One region of the Microbacterium sp. W4I20 genome, then DNA from elsewhere that is predicted to be linked to it. Evidence: predicted binding sites of a transcription regulator. Region 1 holds the regulator's gene; the other holds the start of a gene.
What was found. Region 1 encodes LexA, which represses DNA repair genes until DNA is damaged. Its sites were predicted from a motif close to TCGAACANNTGTTCGA; they were not measured.
Positions count from the first base shown of each region.

Region 2: QFZ21_RS15465 (HNH endonuclease signature motif containing protein) is a predicted target of LexA. The motif match lies at 2,432-2,447, and genes of this name have one in related genera.

Region 1 covers NZ_JAUSYB010000001.1:4,139,159-4,142,735, forward strand. Annotated here, with positions in the region: gene QFZ21_RS20150 (prolyl oligopeptidase family serine peptidase) at 1-1,350, opposite strand, end outside; gene lexA (transcriptional repressor LexA) at 1,412-2,098, opposite strand; gene QFZ21_RS20160 (LysM peptidoglycan-binding domain-containing protein) at 2,388-2,756, shown strand; gene QFZ21_RS20165 (histidinol-phosphate transaminase) at 2,792-3,577, shown strand, end outside.
Region 2 covers NZ_JAUSYB010000001.1:3,181,810-3,185,386, reverse strand. Annotated here, with positions in the region: gene QFZ21_RS15475 (ATP-binding cassette domain-containing protein) at 1-1,791, shown strand, start outside; gene QFZ21_RS15470 (hypothetical protein) at 1,873-2,322, opposite strand; gene QFZ21_RS15465 (HNH endonuclease signature motif containing protein) at 2,458-3,577, shown strand, end outside.

The DNA of each region.
Region 1 (3,577 bases):
GACCACGCCCCACTGCCCGTGCAGCCGCTGCCGATAGTCGCGCCCGTAGCCGGTCGAGCCGCCGTAGTTGACGTCGAGCACGCCGATGCCGCGGCTCGTGTAGAACGCGATCGCCGAAGAGGCGGCGCCCGTGACGTGGGCCGTGGGGCCGCCGTGCACGAACACGACGTAGGGCGGAAGTTCTCCGGCGGGTGCGGTGGCCTCCGGGTGGGCCGGCGCGTAGGCGAAGGCGTGCACAGCGCCATGCGTTCCGTCGACCACGATCGGCGCGGCGGGCGGCATCCAGTCGGCATCCGTCGGGGTGCCTCCGGTGACGGTGACGACCTCGCCCGAGTCGAGGTCCACGCACCATACGCCCGGTGTCGTGGTCGCACTGTTGCCCGAGAGCAGCACGCGTGAGCCCGAGACGTCGTCGACGCTGACGTGGCCGTCGCAGGGCACCTCGAGTCGACGGGTGCTGCCGTCGGTCGCGATCACGACGACCTCGTCGCGCCCGTTCGTGCGGACGGCGACGATCCTCCCGTCGGCGACCGGCTGGTACCAGCGGTTGCCGAGCACCCACAGGCCGTAGCCGGTGTCCGCGTCGGTGGCGGTGAGCGCCTCCGGCGCGCCTCGGGGTGTCAGGCCGTCGAGCGACAGCCGCTGCAGCTGCCAGCGGCCGGACGGGTCGTCGGCGAACACGATCTCGGCGCCGCTCACCCACTCCGGCTGCAGGGCCGCTGTCGTGGCGACCGGGGCGAACGTCTGGCCGTCGACCGACGCGATCGACAGGAGTGCGCTCTCCCACGGCATCCGCACGCCGCTCCATTCGACCCACGCGATGCGAGTCGCGTCCGGGGAGAGCGCGGGGTGCGCGAAGAAGGCACTGCCCTGCACGAACACCCGGATGGCCGCAGCATCGTCGGAGGCCGAACCGTCGACAGGGATCTCGACGATCGCGCGGCGGTGCGGCTCGGCCTGGAGATCCTCGCGCACAGCGAGCAGACGCCCCTGTTGCACCCGGAGTCCGCCGTGCGCGGGGCCTGGGGGAGTGAGCGGCACGGGGACTCCGCCGCGTTTCAGGCGGTACACCCGCTGATCCCCGCCGTCGACGAAGAAGAGGGTTCCGTCGGCATCCGCCGTCCACGCGCCGCCGCCGTACTCATGGACGCGGGATCGCGCGCTCCACGGCGCAGCGAGGACCTCGGTGCCCGCGGAACTGCGCACCGTCACCCGGCCGCCCTCGGCGGGAACCGATTCGCCCCACCAGATCTCGGAGCCGACGAACCGCGAGCCGTCGATCCGAGGAGCGGATGCCGCCACCGACGCGGCGGAGAACGGAGAGGGCCAGGAACCGAACGGCATCGACATGGTTCGAGCCTAGGCGCGGGTCGACGTCCCTTCGAGCCTGGGCGGATGCCGGAGGAGCCGCTCAGACGGCGCGGAGCACCGCCACGACCTTGCCGAGCACGGTGGCCTCGTCGCCGAGGATCGGCTCGAACGCGGAGTTGCGCGGCAGCAGCCAGGTGTGACCGTCCCGCCGGCGGAAGGTCTTGACGGTGGCCTCGTCGTCGAGCATCGCCGCGACGATCTCGCCGTTCTCGGCGCTGTTCTGCGAGCGGATGACGACCCAGTCGCCGTCGCAGATGGCCGCGTCGATCATCGACTCGCCCTGGACCTTGAGCATGAAGAGGTCCCCCTTGCCGACGAGCTGGCGGGGGAGAGGGAAGATCTCCTCGACCTGCTGCTCGGCCGTGATGGGAACACCGGCGGCGATGCGACCGACGAGCGGCACGAGTGCGGCGTCGCCGACCGGGGTGGCGATGTCGGCGGGGTTCTCGCCGCTGGTGCCGGGAAGATCGATCAGCACCTCCATCGCGCGGGTCTTGCCCGGATCACGGCGCAGGTAGCCGCTGAGCTCGAGCTGTCCGAGCTGGTGGGTGACGCTGGAGAGAGACTTCAGCCCCACGGCGTCGCCGATCTCGCGCATGCTCGGCGGGTAGCCGTGATGCGCGATGGAGGTCTGGATTACCTCCAGGATCGCCATCTGCTTCGGGCTCAGGCTCTTCCGACGGCGCGTCCGAGGGGCCTCCTGCTCCGGGGCTGAGTTCTCGCTCATGGTGCTCCTTCAGTACGCGATCCGACGTTCCTCTTCGAATGTCGGAGGCCCGTGGTGGGGTGTTCTTATCGAAACCGTATCCGAGAATCGCGCCGATCTGGAAGATCTGTTCGAGCGTGTCGGCAGATTCTCTGATCCGATTTCGAAGAACGGTTGACAGATGTTCGAACTCGAAGATATCTTCGGAACGTAGCTTCGCATCCACGGCTCCCGGCCGAGACGTGAATGCGAACGCTACGCCAACTTCCCCGCCGGCTGACGTCGACGGGACAGGGGTAAGGAGCCCGACATGAGCAGCATCAGCTTCAGCACCGCAGTGGTCATCCCGGCACGCCCGGCGACGCGCTCACGGCTGCGACTGACGGCTCGTGGGCGCTCCGTGCTGCTGGGCCTCGCGGCTGTCCCTCTGGCCGTCGGCATCGCGTTCGCCGCGATCGGTGGCGGCAACGCCATCGCCTCGGGCGACGACGTCGCAATCGCCAGCTTCGAGACGGTCACGGTTCTGCCGGGTGACACGCTGTGGTCGATCGCCACCTCCATCGCTCCCGCCGCCGATCCTCGTGAGGTCATCGGCGAGATCAGCCGCCTCAACATGCTCCGCGGCGGAGAACTGCAGATCGGTCAAGAACTCGCCATCCCCGCGCAGTTCGCCGACTGACGTCACGCGGGCGGCTCGCGGCCTAGCATTGAACGGTGACCTCTTCACTCGACGACCTTCCGCTCCGCGACGATCTGCGCGGTCTCACTCCGTATGGCGCGCCGCAGGCGCCGCTGCCGATCGCGCTCAACGTGAATGAGAACACGCATCCGGTGCCGGATGCCGTGGCGAGCGACATCCTCGATGACATCGCCGTCGCTCTCCGCGACGTGAATCGCTACCCCGACCGCGAGTTCACCACCCTGCGCGAGGGGTTCGCCGAGTATCTCGGCCACGGCCTTTCAGCGGACCAGATCTGGGCCGGGAACGGTTCCAACGAGGTGCTCCAGCACATCCTGCAGGCGTTCGGCGGACCAGGACGCACGGCGTTCAGCTTCGCGCCGACCTATTCGATGTACCCGCTGATCGCCCAGGGGACCGGAGCTCGCTGGGTCGCCGGCACCCGGCAGCCCGACTACACGATCACCCCGGAGGAGGCGGCTGCCCAGGTGCGTGCCGTCGACCCCGATGTGATCCTGCTGTGCTCGCCGAACAACCCGACCGGTACACCGCTCGGGCTCGACGTCGTCGAGGCGGTGTACGACGCGGCGCGCGGCATCGTCGTCGTGGACGAGGCGTATCAGGAGTTCGCACCGCGAGAGGCGGCATCCGCACTGACCCTCCTCGACGGACGCCCCCGCCTGGCGGTCTCGCGCACCATGAGCAAGGCCTTCGCCTTCGCGGGAGCGCGTGTCGGGTATCTGGCGGCAGATCCTGCCTTCATCGACGCGCTCCGCCTCGTCCGCCTGCCCTACCACCTGAGCGCACTCACGCAGGCGGCC
Region 2 (3,577 bases), 960 kb from region 1:
GTCGGTCTGGGCAGCGAAGCCGACTCCCGCATCGGCGGTTTCTCGCTCGGGATGCGTCAGCGGCTCAGCGTCGCGAACGCCCTCCTCGGCGACCCCGGTGCGCTCGTGTTCGACGAGCCTGCGAACGGCCTCGACCCCGAAGGCATCCGCTGGATGCGTCTGCTGATGCGCCGCCTGGCCGACGAGGGTCGCACCGTGCTGGTGTCGTCGCATCTGCTGAGCGAGATCGAGCAGGTCGCCGACAACGTGCTCGTGCTGTCGAAGGGCAAGCTGGTCCTCGCGAGCGGCATCGAGACCCTGGCCGATCCGAAGGCCGGTTCCGTGGTGGTGGATGCCGCGGATCGCGCTGCGCTCACCGTCGCACTGACGACGGCCGGCTTCGACGTCGAGGTGCTGCGCTCCGGGCTCACCGTCCGCGGCGGGGATGCGGGAACGGTCGGCGCCGTCGCCGCAGAGGCCGGCATTGCGCTGAGCACTCTCGTGCAGCGCGGCCCGACTCTGGAAGACGTGTTCATCGACCTGGTGCGCGGCGGCAAGTTCGCGCCGCGCAGCGAGGGTGCCGCGCAGCAGGTGGTGGTCCCGCGGGATGCCGAAGCGGCCGAGGCGGATGCCGGAACTGTTGCGGGGGCTGCCGGGGTCACGGCTGCGCTCGCGGGCGCTGCCGGGGTGCCGGGGGTCGTCGGGGAGAGCGAGACGGCGGATGCTGCCGACGAGGGCAGCGTCGATGACGGATCTGTTGCCGAAGAGGCCGCTGCCGAGGGCGCCGTTGCCGAAGACGCTGCCGAGGGCGCGACGGTGGAAGTGAACTCGGAAGAGACTGACGCAGACGCCGGCGAGAACGTTGTCGATGAGAACGGTATCGACGAGAACGGTGTCGACGACAACTCCGCCGAAGAGAACGGTATCGACGAGAACGGTGTCGACGACAACTCCGCCGAAGAGAACGGTGTCGACGAGAACGGTGTCGACGCCGACTCCGTCGACGAGAGCGCCGCCGCCGATGAACTCGGTGCCACGGCATCCGGTGACGACGAGACCGCGACGGATACCGCGACCGACCAGACGCAGGATGAGCAGTCGGATGCGCCGGTGCGCTCGTTCGACGAGATCCTGTTCGGCGCGGCCGCGCCGGCACCCGCTGCCTCACCGACCGAGGATGCTGCCGGCGAGAACCGCCACGACGTCGCCGAGGTCTTCGCGACTCCCGAGCAGGGTGAGGCGGCCGGCGAGGTGTCATCCGAGGCGGAGAGCGGCGACTCGGCGGATGCCGAGTCCGAGACTTCCGAGAGCTCGGAGGAACCCGTAGGTGTGGAATTCTTCGCCGAGCTGGGGCAGGGAGAAGCGGCTGAGGACGCAGCATCCGTCGATGCCACCACGCAGGACGGAGCGACCGACTCTGCCGCCGACGGTGACGGCGAGAATCATGCGGCGCAGGGCGAGGACGATCCCCGCTCGGCCGCTGTGAGCACCATGCTCGCGGCCGCAGCGCGCGCCTACTACGAGGACGAGCCGAAGGACTACCCGCTCGGCGAGGCGGCCACCGATGACGCGGCCGGCGACGACGGCGCGCAGTGGAGCGTCGCGTCCACCGGTGTGATCGACACGGTTCCGCTCGCCGCGGAGTCGGAGTCGGAGTCGTCGGGCGACGAGGGATCCGATGAAGGTGCGGGCGAGGAGCCTTCTGTCGCCGAGGACCAGGCGTCCGGCGAGGGCGAGCACCACGAAGGTGACCGCCACGAGGGCGAACACCAGCACGGCGAGCACCACGGGGATGAGCACCACCACGGCTGAGCGCCCCCACTGACGAGAAAGCCCTCCGCACGGAACGTGTGGAGGGCTTCTCTGTGATGTCGGGGCTGAGGCGTCAGTCGATCAGGCCGGACGCGGTCGGATGACCGGACGCCGGCTGCCCTTGGAGACGGGGACCGGCGCGGTGGCCACGATCTCCTCGACGTCGGCGGGCTCCGTCGACACGTCGAGGCGCAGCGCCTGAGTGAGCGACAGGCCGTGACGGGTGGTCAGGATCAGCCGTCGGTACTGCTCGTCGCCCTCGAGGTCGATGACGACACTCGGGCGCCGACGCCGGATGAGCACGAAGTCGAGGCTTCCCGCCGCCTTCCAACTGCCCGCAGCGAGGACGCCGGGGATGTGCGTTCCGGGGTTCGGGACACCGCGCAGCCAGGTCCAGGCGTCTTCCGTGAGCTGCACCTTGGTGATGGTGTCTCGGGCGATGCGGACGTTCTCGCGGTGGAAGGTGGCGGCACGCTCGATCGGCGAGAGCACGACCTCCAGTTGCGTCTGGTCCAGCAGCAACGTCACCATGCTCCCAGTCTGCCAGCGCACCCCTGCCAGATGTCTGGAAGTTGCTCACAGGAAGGCAACGATCCGTTGTGGGAAGGCGCCAGTTCGCTCGAATCTCTGCTTCCATTATTCGAATATATGTACTACACTCGGAACATGACCTCCCTTCACATCGACGACATCGAGCAGCGACAGGCGCTGCTCGATGCGTGGGTGGCGAAGCGACGTCAGATCGCCTCGCTCGAGGCCCAGGCGTCGACGCTCCTCGCCGAGCGGGTGCGGGTCTTCGACGACGATGTGCGCGAGCACCCGCATCACCGCGACGCGATCCACCGCTCGATGATCGCGGAGTACTCCGCCGCGGGCCACTTGTCCAAGGGCGGCACGGAGTATGCGTTCGCCGATGCGCTCTTCCTCGATGCCGACCATCCGGCGGTGCGCGAATCTTTCCGGCGCGGCGACATCACCGCCGCACATGTGAGAGAGATCGTCCGGGCAGGGGCGATCGTGCGTCAGGCTGTCCGCGACGGACGCGTGGATGCCGCGACTCTCGGACTCTACGACACTGCGGCCCTGGTCGTGGCGGAACGCGACTCCCCGATGCGCACGCGTGCGTTGCTGCGGCAGATCGCTGCGGCTCTTGCCGGAGAGACAGTGAACGAGCGACACCGTCGGGCGGCCGGCGAGAGAACCGTCACGATGCGTTCGCTCGACGACGGCCTCGCCATGATCCAGGTCGTGCTGCCCGAGTACCTTGCCGCGGCGATCATCGACCGCCTCACCGCCCTCGCGCAGCAGCTGATCGCCACCCGCGACGACGCCGACCCCGTACGCCCGTCCGGCGCTCGCGACTTCGGCCCCGACGCGATCTTCCTCACCGATCTGATGCCGGACGATCCTCGCCGCGACGACGAGATCCTCAACGAGCACGGCACGCGGTGCCGCGCAGAGGATGGCGCCCACGACGGCGCAGGACACAAGGCTCACCACCGCGCACAGCCCGGAGTCGGCGAAGAGCACATCATCCACGGGGAGGGCGGCACGTTCGCGCTCGACCCGAGTTTCGATATCGAGCACGTGCCCTCCGATGAGCGCACGATCGATCAGGTGCGGGCCGACCTGCTCGCCGATCTGCTGCTCGCCAGCGACCCCAGCGCCGCCTGCGGAACCGGCCTCGAGGGCATCAAGGCCCGAGTCCAGGTCACGATCGCCGCATCGACGCTCGCCGGTGCCGATGATCGCCCGGCACAGCTCGACGGAGTCGGCCCCCTGCACC